Regions from separate parts of the Streptomyces sp. NPDC021012 genome, predicted to be linked through region 4. Evidence: riboswitches for the same ligand, from Rfam matches in the RefSeq annotation. Region 4 holds a riboswitch; each other region holds the start of a gene.

Region 1 (2,191 bases), on a different contig from region 4:
GGGCGCCGCAGACACACCGGGCGCCACGGGTGTCACGCAGCTTGTACGGGGCGTTCTGCCAGCCCCACTCCGTCAGCACCAGGCGGGCGTAGCCGAGGTGGACCGAGGGGCGCAGGTCGGCCTGCCCGATGCGGCGCCAGGTGTGCAGCCGGTCGGGCAGTACGGCTCCGAGCCGCCCCGGGATGCGGCGCTCGGCGGGGAGCTCCGGCGGCAGGGCGGCGAGCGCGTCGGCCACGAGCCGGTCCACCGGCACGCTGAGCAGTCCCCGCCAGCCCTCCTCCGCCGGCGGCGACTCCTCGGGGGCCGTCGGCCCCGGCACCGCGGGGGCGGTCCAGTCCGTGACGATCCGCTGCCAGACGGCGCTCTCGAAGAGGGCGGCCGCCTCGCGGTCGAGGCTGTCGGGGCTGAGCAGGGAGGTGGAGGGGGGCATGGGGTGTCTCCTGGGTCGACTGTCTCCATCCTTCAAGACAAATGTCGGTTTTGCGACTTTTGACCCGCCCTGGGAGTTACCTCGCCCGGACACCCCATCACGGGTATTTCCCCCTCACTTACCCACCGCGGAATTAAAGCCCATATTCGGACATTACTCTCCGCGTGACGCGACTCACTCACTCGGACCGGAACCCCGGAGACGCCTCCTCCCGACCCATACCGCACAAGGAAGTTCGACATCCCCGATGCGGCATCGATCTTGAATTCGCCGAATTCCGTGATCCATTTCCCGATTCCCGGGGTCCACCCGTCTTGTTATCCGTCGCATTACTGGCCTACGGTCACCTCCATTCGAGCGGAACGCCCAATCCTGCCGCCGCTCGGTAAACCTCCCTTTCACCCGACGGCAGGAGCGGGGGACCCACGAATACGCCGGTCCGGAATCCGGAACGGCTCGGGGTGAAGCCGCGTGCGCGCGGCCGGACATCTCCCGTCCGAACCCGACAGCTCACCTCGCAGGCGCCGGAGAGGAAACCCGTCATGCCTGCTCACGGTAAGCACCGTCGCCCCCGTTCCGGCCGCGTCTCCCGCGGCCTCGCCCTGGTCGGCACGGGTGGCGCCGCACTCACCCTGCCGCTGATCGCCCCGGCCGTCGCCGGTGCCGCGCCCGTGGCCGGGGCCCCGGCGAGTGCCGCCCAGTCGGTCGCCGCGCCCGCCGCGCCGATCGTGGTCAAGGCGCCCGCCGCCCCGACCGCGGCCCACACGTACACCGTCGTGAGCGGTGACTCGCTTTCCCTGATCGCCCGCAAGAAGGGAATTCAGGGTGGCTGGAAGAGCCTTTACCGCGCGAACAAGAGCGCCGTAGGTGACAACCCGTCACTCATTCATCCCGGTCTCGAACTGACGATTCGTCGGGATTCCGCGAAGGCCGCCCCCGCGCGGGCGGAGAAGTCCGCCACGACCGAGCGGGCGAGCCGCTCGGAGCACCGGTCGGCCACCCCCGCCGTCGCCACCGGGACGGGCGCCTCCGCCGCGGCCGCCGCTCCGGCCGCCGCCGCTCCCGCCGCCGTCCAGGCGGCCTCGATCGCCGCCACGAACTACGCCGACAACCTCGACGGCTGGATCCGCGAGTCGCTGGCCATCATGGGCCAGCAGGGCATCCCCGGGTCCTACGACGGCATCTACCGCAACGTCATGCGCGAGTCCTCCGGCAACCCCCAGGCCATCAACCTCTGGGACTCCAACGCCGCCGCCGGCACCCCCTCGAAGGGCCTCCTCCAGGTCATCGAGCCGACCTTCCTCGCCTACCACGTGCCCGGCACGTCCCTGGACCTGTTCGACCCGGTCGCCAACATCACCGCCGCCTGCAACTACGCGGCCGACCGCTACGGCTCCATCGACAACGTCAACTCGGCGTACTGATCCCCGCACGCCGGAAGTGCTCGGCGAACCAGGAGGTGGCGAGGTCCGCCACCTCCTCCAGGGCGCCCGGCTCCTCGAAGAGGTGACCGGCGCCGCCCACGACCGAGAGCCGGTTCTCGCAGCGCAGCAGCGCCAGGGCCCGCCGGTTGAGGTCCAGGACCAGCGCGTCCGCGCCGCCCACCACCAGGAGCGTCGGGGCGCGCACCTGGGCCAGGCGCTCGGCCGCGAGGTCCGGCCGACCGCCGCGCGAGACGACGGCGCTCACCGGGGACGCGGGATCGCCCGCCGCCCACAGCGCGGCGGCCGCGCCCGTGCTCGCGCCGAAGTACCCGAGCGG
Region 2 (2,191 bases), on a different contig from region 4:
GGCGCCGCTCTTCTCCGCCGCCCCGCTGATCGCCGCGCCCTTCTTCTCCCTGCTCACGACCCTGCTCACCGGGATCGCCGCCGTCCTCGCCTCGGTCGGGCTGCACTCCTACAACGGCACCGTCGACGAGGTCGCGTCCCTCACCGAGACCCTGACCGTCCTCACCGTCTCCGCGCTCGCCCTCCTCATCAACCGGGTCGTGCGCCGCAGCGGCGAGCGCCTCGCCTCGGCGCGGGTCATCGCGGAGGCCGCGCAGAAGGCGGTGCTGCCGATGCCCGCCGAGCGGATAGGCGGGCTGCAGTGCGCGGCGCGGTACGAGGCGGCGCAGGCCGACGCGTTCATCGGCGGTGACCTGTTCGCGGTCCAGGACACCCCGCACGGGGTGCGGCTCGTGGTCGGGGACGTCCGGGGCAAGGGGATGGAGGCGGTCGAGGCCGTCGCCGTCGTCATCGGCGCCTTCCGGGAGGCGGCCGAGACGGAGCGGACCCTGGAGGGCGTGGCGCGGCGCCTGGAGCGGGCCCTTGCCCGGGAGGGCATGCGCCGGGACGACCTCGACTCCTTCGAGGGGTTCACCACCGCCGTCCTGGCCGAGATCCCGCGCGGCGACGGCGGCGGGACCTTCGGCGGTTTCGTACGGGTCGTCAACCGCGGGCACCCGCCGCCGCTGCTGCTGTACGGGGACGGGCGCCTGGACCTCCTGGAGCCGGGCGAGGCGGCGCTGCCGCTCGGCATGGGCGAGCTGGCGGCGTGGCCGGACCGGGCCGAGGCGCGGCCGTTCCCGCCGGGCGCGACGCTGCTCTTCTACACGGACGGCCTCTCGGAGGCGCGGAACGCGCGGGGCGTCTTCTACGATCCGGCGGCGCGGCTCGCCGGGCGGATCTTCCCGGGACCCGAGGAGCTGCTCGACGCGCTCGTGGACGACGTACGGCTCCACACGGGCGGCGGGTCGACGGACGACATGGCGCTGCTCGCGGTGAGCCGCCCGGCGACGGGGCAGCCCGAGCGGCGCCGGACGATGCCGGTGGTGCCGCCGGGCGGGCCCGGTCACCGGTCGTAGTCGAAGGGTATCACTGCGATAACAATTGACATAACGTCAGATCGCGGGGGTTTCGCGGAATCCACCGAAGGCCTTGCTGAAGGGGGGTCAACTCGGGCGATAGCCCCACAATTCAATGAATGATCAAGAGGAACGGCTTGGAATCGGGACCCCCTGTCTATTAACGTTCGATAACGCAGCGCGGTCGTCCCAGCCGTCGCAAGAGGCGGCACCGTGCGCACGCGCCGAATCCTGAAAAGGAACCGGGGAACCACCACTTGGGGTGAATCGGGCCCCTTCGCACCCGTGCGAGCGTGCCCGTAGGAGACCTTCCCGCTCCGAACCCGTCAGCTAACCCGGTAGGCGAGACGGAAGGAAAGGAGCGCGCCCCCGTGGCGTCCAACACTCCCGCACCCGAAGCCCCCTTCGACGCCTTCGGTGGTGGTGCGGCTCCCTCCGCCCCGGACACCGAGTGGAACCCCACCGAGGGCTCCCTGCGCGCCGAGAGCCGCTCCGGCGGCCGGCACCGGGTCGTCAAGCAGCGCTCCAACTTCGCCCGCTCCTCCACCGTCCTCGGCGTCGGCGTGATCGCCGCCGTCGGCGCGGGCGGCCTCGCCACCGCGCAGGAGAAGCCCCCGGTGGCGATATCCCTGCCGGACCTCCCGGACCTGAACCTGCCGGACGCCCACGACCTCCCCGGCGTCGGCGACCTCCTCCCCGAAGAGGAGAGCGCGCCCGCCGCCCAGGCCGAGGCGAACCCGCTCACCTCCGCCACCTACACCGCCCCGGCCGAGGAGCGGACCGCCTCCGCCCCCGCCGCGGGCGAGGCCCTGCGCGCCCGCATCCTCCAGCAGGCCGAGCAGCAGCAGGCCTCCGCCGACGCCGCCGAGAAGGCCGCCGTCGAGAAGGCCGCGGCCGAGAAGGCCGCCGCGGAGGCCAAGGCCAAGGAAGCCGCCGCGGAGAAGGAGGCCGCCGAGGCGAAGGCCAAGGCGGAGGCCGAAGCCAAGGCCAAGGCGGAAGCGGAGGCCAAGGCGAAGGCCGAGGCGGCCGAGGCCGAGCGCCTCGCCCAGCTCGCCGCCAGCTACTCGCTGCCGGTCTCCTCGTACACCCTCACCGCCACCTACATGCAGTCCGGCTCGATGTGGTCCTCCGGCT
Region 3 (2,191 bases), 390 kb from region 4:
CTCGTCCTGCCCGGCGCCCGGATCACCCTCCGGCAGCCCGCCATGGACGAACCCCTCCAGGGGCAGCCGAGCGACCTCGACATCCACGCGCGCGAACTCCTCCGGCTGCGCGCCCTGGTGGCCGGGATGCTCACCGAGTACACCGGGCAGGAGCGCGAGCGGATCGACTCCGACATCGACCGCCTCACCGTCCTGGACGCGCCGGCGGCCGTCGCGTACGGGCTCGTGGACCACGTGATCACGAGCCGGCGCGACGCCGGCGCGGCCCGGTGAGCCGGCCGTGGTGCCCGAGCTGCCGCCGCTGCCCGCGCTGACGCGGGCCGAGGGCGAGCTGATCGACGCCTACCTCGAAGTCGTCGACCTCCTTGGGAAGATCAACCCATCCAGGGGTACGCATACCTATGGGGCGCTGCGCGCGGCGCAGGCCCTGGTGGGACGTGCGGAGGCCTTGCGCGAGGCTCTGACGCTCATGCATATGCGGGGTGAGAGCGAGGTGCATGCGGAGACCCTGGCGCGCGCCCTGCGGGTGTTGGACGGGGAGCGGCGCGCCGATCGCGTCACCGTTCCCCGGGCACGGGCGAGTTGACATTCCGGCATGTCGTGTCGAGGTCCGGTCGGCCGACACGGATCGCAGAATCGCTCCCTCGTTCGGCGTAGTCGACGAGTCGACATATGTGCCGGGTGAGTTGCGCAACAGGTGTACGCATTTGGCGGAATGGGGCGTTCCACCCCTGGTGCGGGGCTCGTCGGCCCCACCTCAAGTGATCACGAAAGCACCCTGTCCACCCGATTGGATCAGTCGTGAGGAGCCTCACATATCGCCGTTTCAGCTCGGATTTCGCCCCGGGTGTGGGTCAAGATCCCTGTCGACGACAAGCCCCCGCCATCCGAGGCGGGGCGGTCCGGGCGGACGCCGAGTCCTGCCGCTGTCCCGGACGTCTGGTCGACAGGAGTGGATCGGCAGGAGTGGAGGACCCGAGCAGTACGGGACGTACGCGCTGTTTCTCGCAGCGGGGCCGTCCCTTGGGGTGAAGCCGCAACCGCGGCCGGGCATCTTCGCCAGCCCGAACCCGACAGGTCATCCTTCGCAGGCGGCTGACGAAGGGTTGCGCATGACTGCGCAGATGCACGTCCCGTCCCTGCTGTCCCGGGCCGGAGCCGTCTCGGCTCTCACCCTCGCCGCCGTCGGCGGCACGTTGCTCGCACCAGGTGCGGCACCCGAGGCCCAGGCAGCCACCACATACGCGAACAAGGCACTGAGCGTCGCCGCGTCCAAGAAGGGAGCCCCGTACCGGTACGGGAGCGCCGGACCCACCAGGTTCGACTGCTCCGGTCTGACGCTCTACGCGTACAAGCAGGCGGGCAAGTCGCTGCCCCGCACCGCGCAGCAGCAGTACAACAAGACCCGGCACATCTCCGCGTCCAGCAGACAGAAGGGGGACCTGGTCTTCTTCCACTCCGGCGGGAGCGTCTACCACGTGGGCATCTACGCCGGAAGCGGCAAGATCTGGCACTCGCCCAAGACGGGATCCTGGGTGAAGCTCGACAGGATCTGGACGTCGAAGGTCTACTACGGACGCGTCCGCTGACGCCCACCGGGCACTGAGCCCGCCCCAGGGGTGCGGTGGCGCCGCCGCACCCCTGCGTCGGGTCTTCTATGCGTACGAGGCCGCCGCGGGGGCCCACGGGAGGGTGATCCAGACCGTCTTGCCTCCCTCCTCGGTCGGTGTGACCGAGAGGCGGCCGCCCGCCTCCGCCGCCAGGGAGCGGATGATGACCATGCCCCGGCCGTTGTCCTGCTGGACCGCCGCCGGGAGCCGTCGGGGCCAGCGCGGATGGCTGTCGGTGACGCCGATGTGGAGGCGCTCCTCGCGCTCCAGACGGATGTCGACCGTGAAGGTGGGCGACTGCCCGAAGGTGTGCAGGACGGCGTTGGTGGCGAGTTCCGAGACCATCAGGCGGATCGCGTCCGCCAGGTCCCCGGCGTCGTCGAGGCCCCATCCGTCGAGGACCTCCGCGACGTACCGCCGGGCCGTGGGGACCGACGCGGGATCGCTCGGCAGCGTGACGGATGCTTCCTGGTGGTCTGCCATGGCGACGCTGTCCCTTTCCCGCCGGGGCTCCGGCCCCGGATCGCGCTTCGCGTCAGAGTGCCATCGATCGTGCCGCCCCGGCAGGCGTTCCACCAAGA
Region 4 (2,191 bases):
GGATCCGCCATGGCGCTGCCGCTGCTCGCCACCGGATCCGCCTCCGCCGCCGACGCCGCCACGTGGGACCGGGTCGCCGAGTGCGAGTCCGGCGGCCAGTGGAGCGCCAACTTCGGCAACGGGATGTACGGCGGCCTCCAGTTCACCCAGGACAGCTGGGAGCGCAACGGCGGCCTCGCGTACGCGCCCAGCCCCGACCTGGCCAGCCGTGCCCAGCAGATCGCGGTCGCCGAGAAGGCGCTCGACCGCGGCAGCGACGAGTGGGCGACCTGCGCCCCGATCGCCGGCCTGAAGAACGACGGCAAGGTCACCGGCGTGAACCCCGGCCCGGCGGTCGTCCCGACGACCCCCACGGGCCCCCTCCCCGAGTCCAACCGCACCGCGGGCGCCGACGGGACGGCCGGGCGGTCCGCCACGTCCGCGACGCCCACCGCTCCCGCGACCCCGGCCGCGCCGACCGGTCCGGCGGGCTCCGCCACCCCCGCCGCGCCGACCACGCCGGCCGTGCCCGTCACCCCGTCGGCCCCGGTCACGCCCGACGCGTCCGTTACGCCCGGTACGCCGGATTCGTCCGACACGCCGAAGGGTGACGCGCCGTCGGCCTCGCCCGGCACCGGCAAGCACCGGGGCGAGGCCGCCCCGGAGGAATCCGGCACGACGGACGGCGCGGCCGAATCCGGCCGGCACGCGGCGGGCGCGGACGCGGCCGCAGGGGCGGTCGACACCCGTTCGGCGACCGGCGAAGCGGAGAAGTCGGACACAACGGACAGTCAGGGCGCTTCGGGCGAGTACACCGTGCGGCCGGGTGACAGCCTGTCCGGCATCGCGGAGGAGAACGCGCTCCCCGGGGGGTGGACCGCCCTCTATGACGCCAACAAGAAGACGGTCGGCGCCGATCCGAACCTCATCCTCCCTGGTCAGAGCCTCGACCTGACGGAGGGTTCGACGGCGGCGGCAGGTTAGTTCGCGGGCTTATGTCCGGTTCTGGGCAAGTGAGACATGGGTCTCTTCGTCCCAACTGGCGTGTCACGTCCGCAAACTTTGCTTCCGTCACCTCCCACCTGCGCAAACACCCCCCACCGGAGGGCAAGGAAGGGCGATATTTCCGCAATCGGCCTCTTTGAACTTCCGGTGGGTCTGTGTCTACGGTCTTCACCGCTCGCCACCGCGGGCCCCGTCGACCGAAACGCCGAATCCTGCCGTCGGTCGCCGGGAACAGTCGTCGCGCAAGCGCCGAAGGCAGGAGTGGGGGACCCAAGGTAAGTGCCGGGCCCGGCCGTTGAGACAGACGGCCGACGACCGGCTTGGGGTGAAGCCGCGTGCTAGGACACGCGGCCGGGCAACTTTCCGGCCCGAACCCGACAGCTCACCTCACAGGCGTCGGTGAGGAGAATCCCCATGCTGTTTTCCGCCAAGGGCAAACACCGTCGTCCCTCCAAGGCCGCCCAGGTCGCCACGCTCGTCGGCGTCACCGGTGTCGCCGTCGCCGCCCCGCTGCTGACCGCGGGCACCGCCTCGGCCGCCACCACCGCCGAGTGGGACACCGTCGCCCAGTGCGAGTCCGGTGGCAACTGGTCCATCAACACCGGCAACGGCTTCTACGGCGGCCTGCAGTTCACCAACTCCACCTGGGCCGCCTTCGGTGGCACCGCCTACGCCCCGCGCGCCGACCTGGCGTCCAAGGCGCAGCAGATCGCCGTCGCCGAGAAGGTCCTCGCGGGCCAGGGCAAGGGCGCCTGGCCGAGCTGCGGCGTCGGCCTCTCCGGTGCCTCCTACGACGGCGGCGCCGCCGAGAGCACCCCGCAGCAGCCCGCCCCGGAGCAGACCCGGCAGGCCGCCCCGAAGCAGGAGGCCGCGCCGAAGCAGCAGGAGCGTCGCGCCGAGCAGCCGACCACCCGCAGCGAGCACCGCAAGGCCCCGAAGACCGTCACCACGCCGACCGGCAAGAAGGTCAAGAAGGGCGACGGCGAGTACAAGGTCGTCACCGGCGACACCCTCAGCAAGATCGCCCAGGCGCACGGCGTCAAGGGCGGCTGGGCCAAGCTCTTCGAGCTGAACAAGGACGTCGTCGAGAACGCCGACCTCATCTACCCGGGTCAGCAGCTCCACCTGAAGTGAGCCCGGCGGTCCGCGTGAGTCCGGCGGTTCACGCGGCCCCGACGACCCTCCCGCGGTGACCACCCCGGTCCGA

What was found. A riboswitch is a leader RNA that binds a small molecule or an ion and turns the genes downstream of it on or off. The one in region 4 is predicted to bind cyclic di-AMP.
Region 1: another riboswitch for cyclic di-AMP. It lies ahead of ACH4TP_RS06460 (transglycosylase SLT domain-containing protein); the one in region 4 lies ahead of ACH4TP_RS20515 (transglycosylase family protein).
Region 2: another riboswitch for cyclic di-AMP. It lies ahead of ACH4TP_RS20370 (M23 family metallopeptidase); the one in region 4 lies ahead of ACH4TP_RS20515 (transglycosylase family protein).
Region 3: another riboswitch for cyclic di-AMP. It lies ahead of ACH4TP_RS22300 (C40 family peptidase); the one in region 4 lies ahead of ACH4TP_RS20515 (transglycosylase family protein).

The regions. Positions count from the first base shown of each region.
Region 1 is NZ_JBIRQU010000002.1:251,283-253,473, forward strand. It holds gene ACH4TP_RS06455 (hypothetical protein) at 1-430, opposite strand, end outside; cyclic di-AMP (ydaO/yuaA leader) riboswitch at 784-967, shown strand; gene ACH4TP_RS06460 (transglycosylase SLT domain-containing protein) at 973-1,854, shown strand; gene ACH4TP_RS06465 (phosphoribosyltransferase family protein) at 1,838-2,191, opposite strand, start outside.
Region 2 is NZ_JBIRQU010000005.1:602,933-605,123, forward strand. It holds gene ACH4TP_RS20365 (PP2C family protein-serine/threonine phosphatase) at 1-1,057, shown strand, start outside; cyclic di-AMP (ydaO/yuaA leader) riboswitch at 1,270-1,417, shown strand; gene ACH4TP_RS20370 (M23 family metallopeptidase) at 1,429-2,191, shown strand, end outside.
Region 3 is NZ_JBIRQU010000006.1:407,960-410,150, forward strand. It holds gene ACH4TP_RS22290 (ATP-dependent Clp protease proteolytic subunit) at 1-273, shown strand, start outside; gene ACH4TP_RS22295 (hypothetical protein) at 281-586, shown strand; cyclic di-AMP (ydaO/yuaA leader) riboswitch at 987-1,110, shown strand; gene ACH4TP_RS22300 (C40 family peptidase) at 1,113-1,589, shown strand; gene ACH4TP_RS22305 (ATP-binding protein) at 1,656-2,093, opposite strand.
Region 4 is NZ_JBIRQU010000006.1:16,015-18,205, reverse strand. It holds gene ACH4TP_RS20520 (transglycosylase family protein) at 1-963, shown strand, start outside; cyclic di-AMP (ydaO/yuaA leader) riboswitch at 1,222-1,395, shown strand; gene ACH4TP_RS20515 (transglycosylase family protein) at 1,399-2,118, shown strand.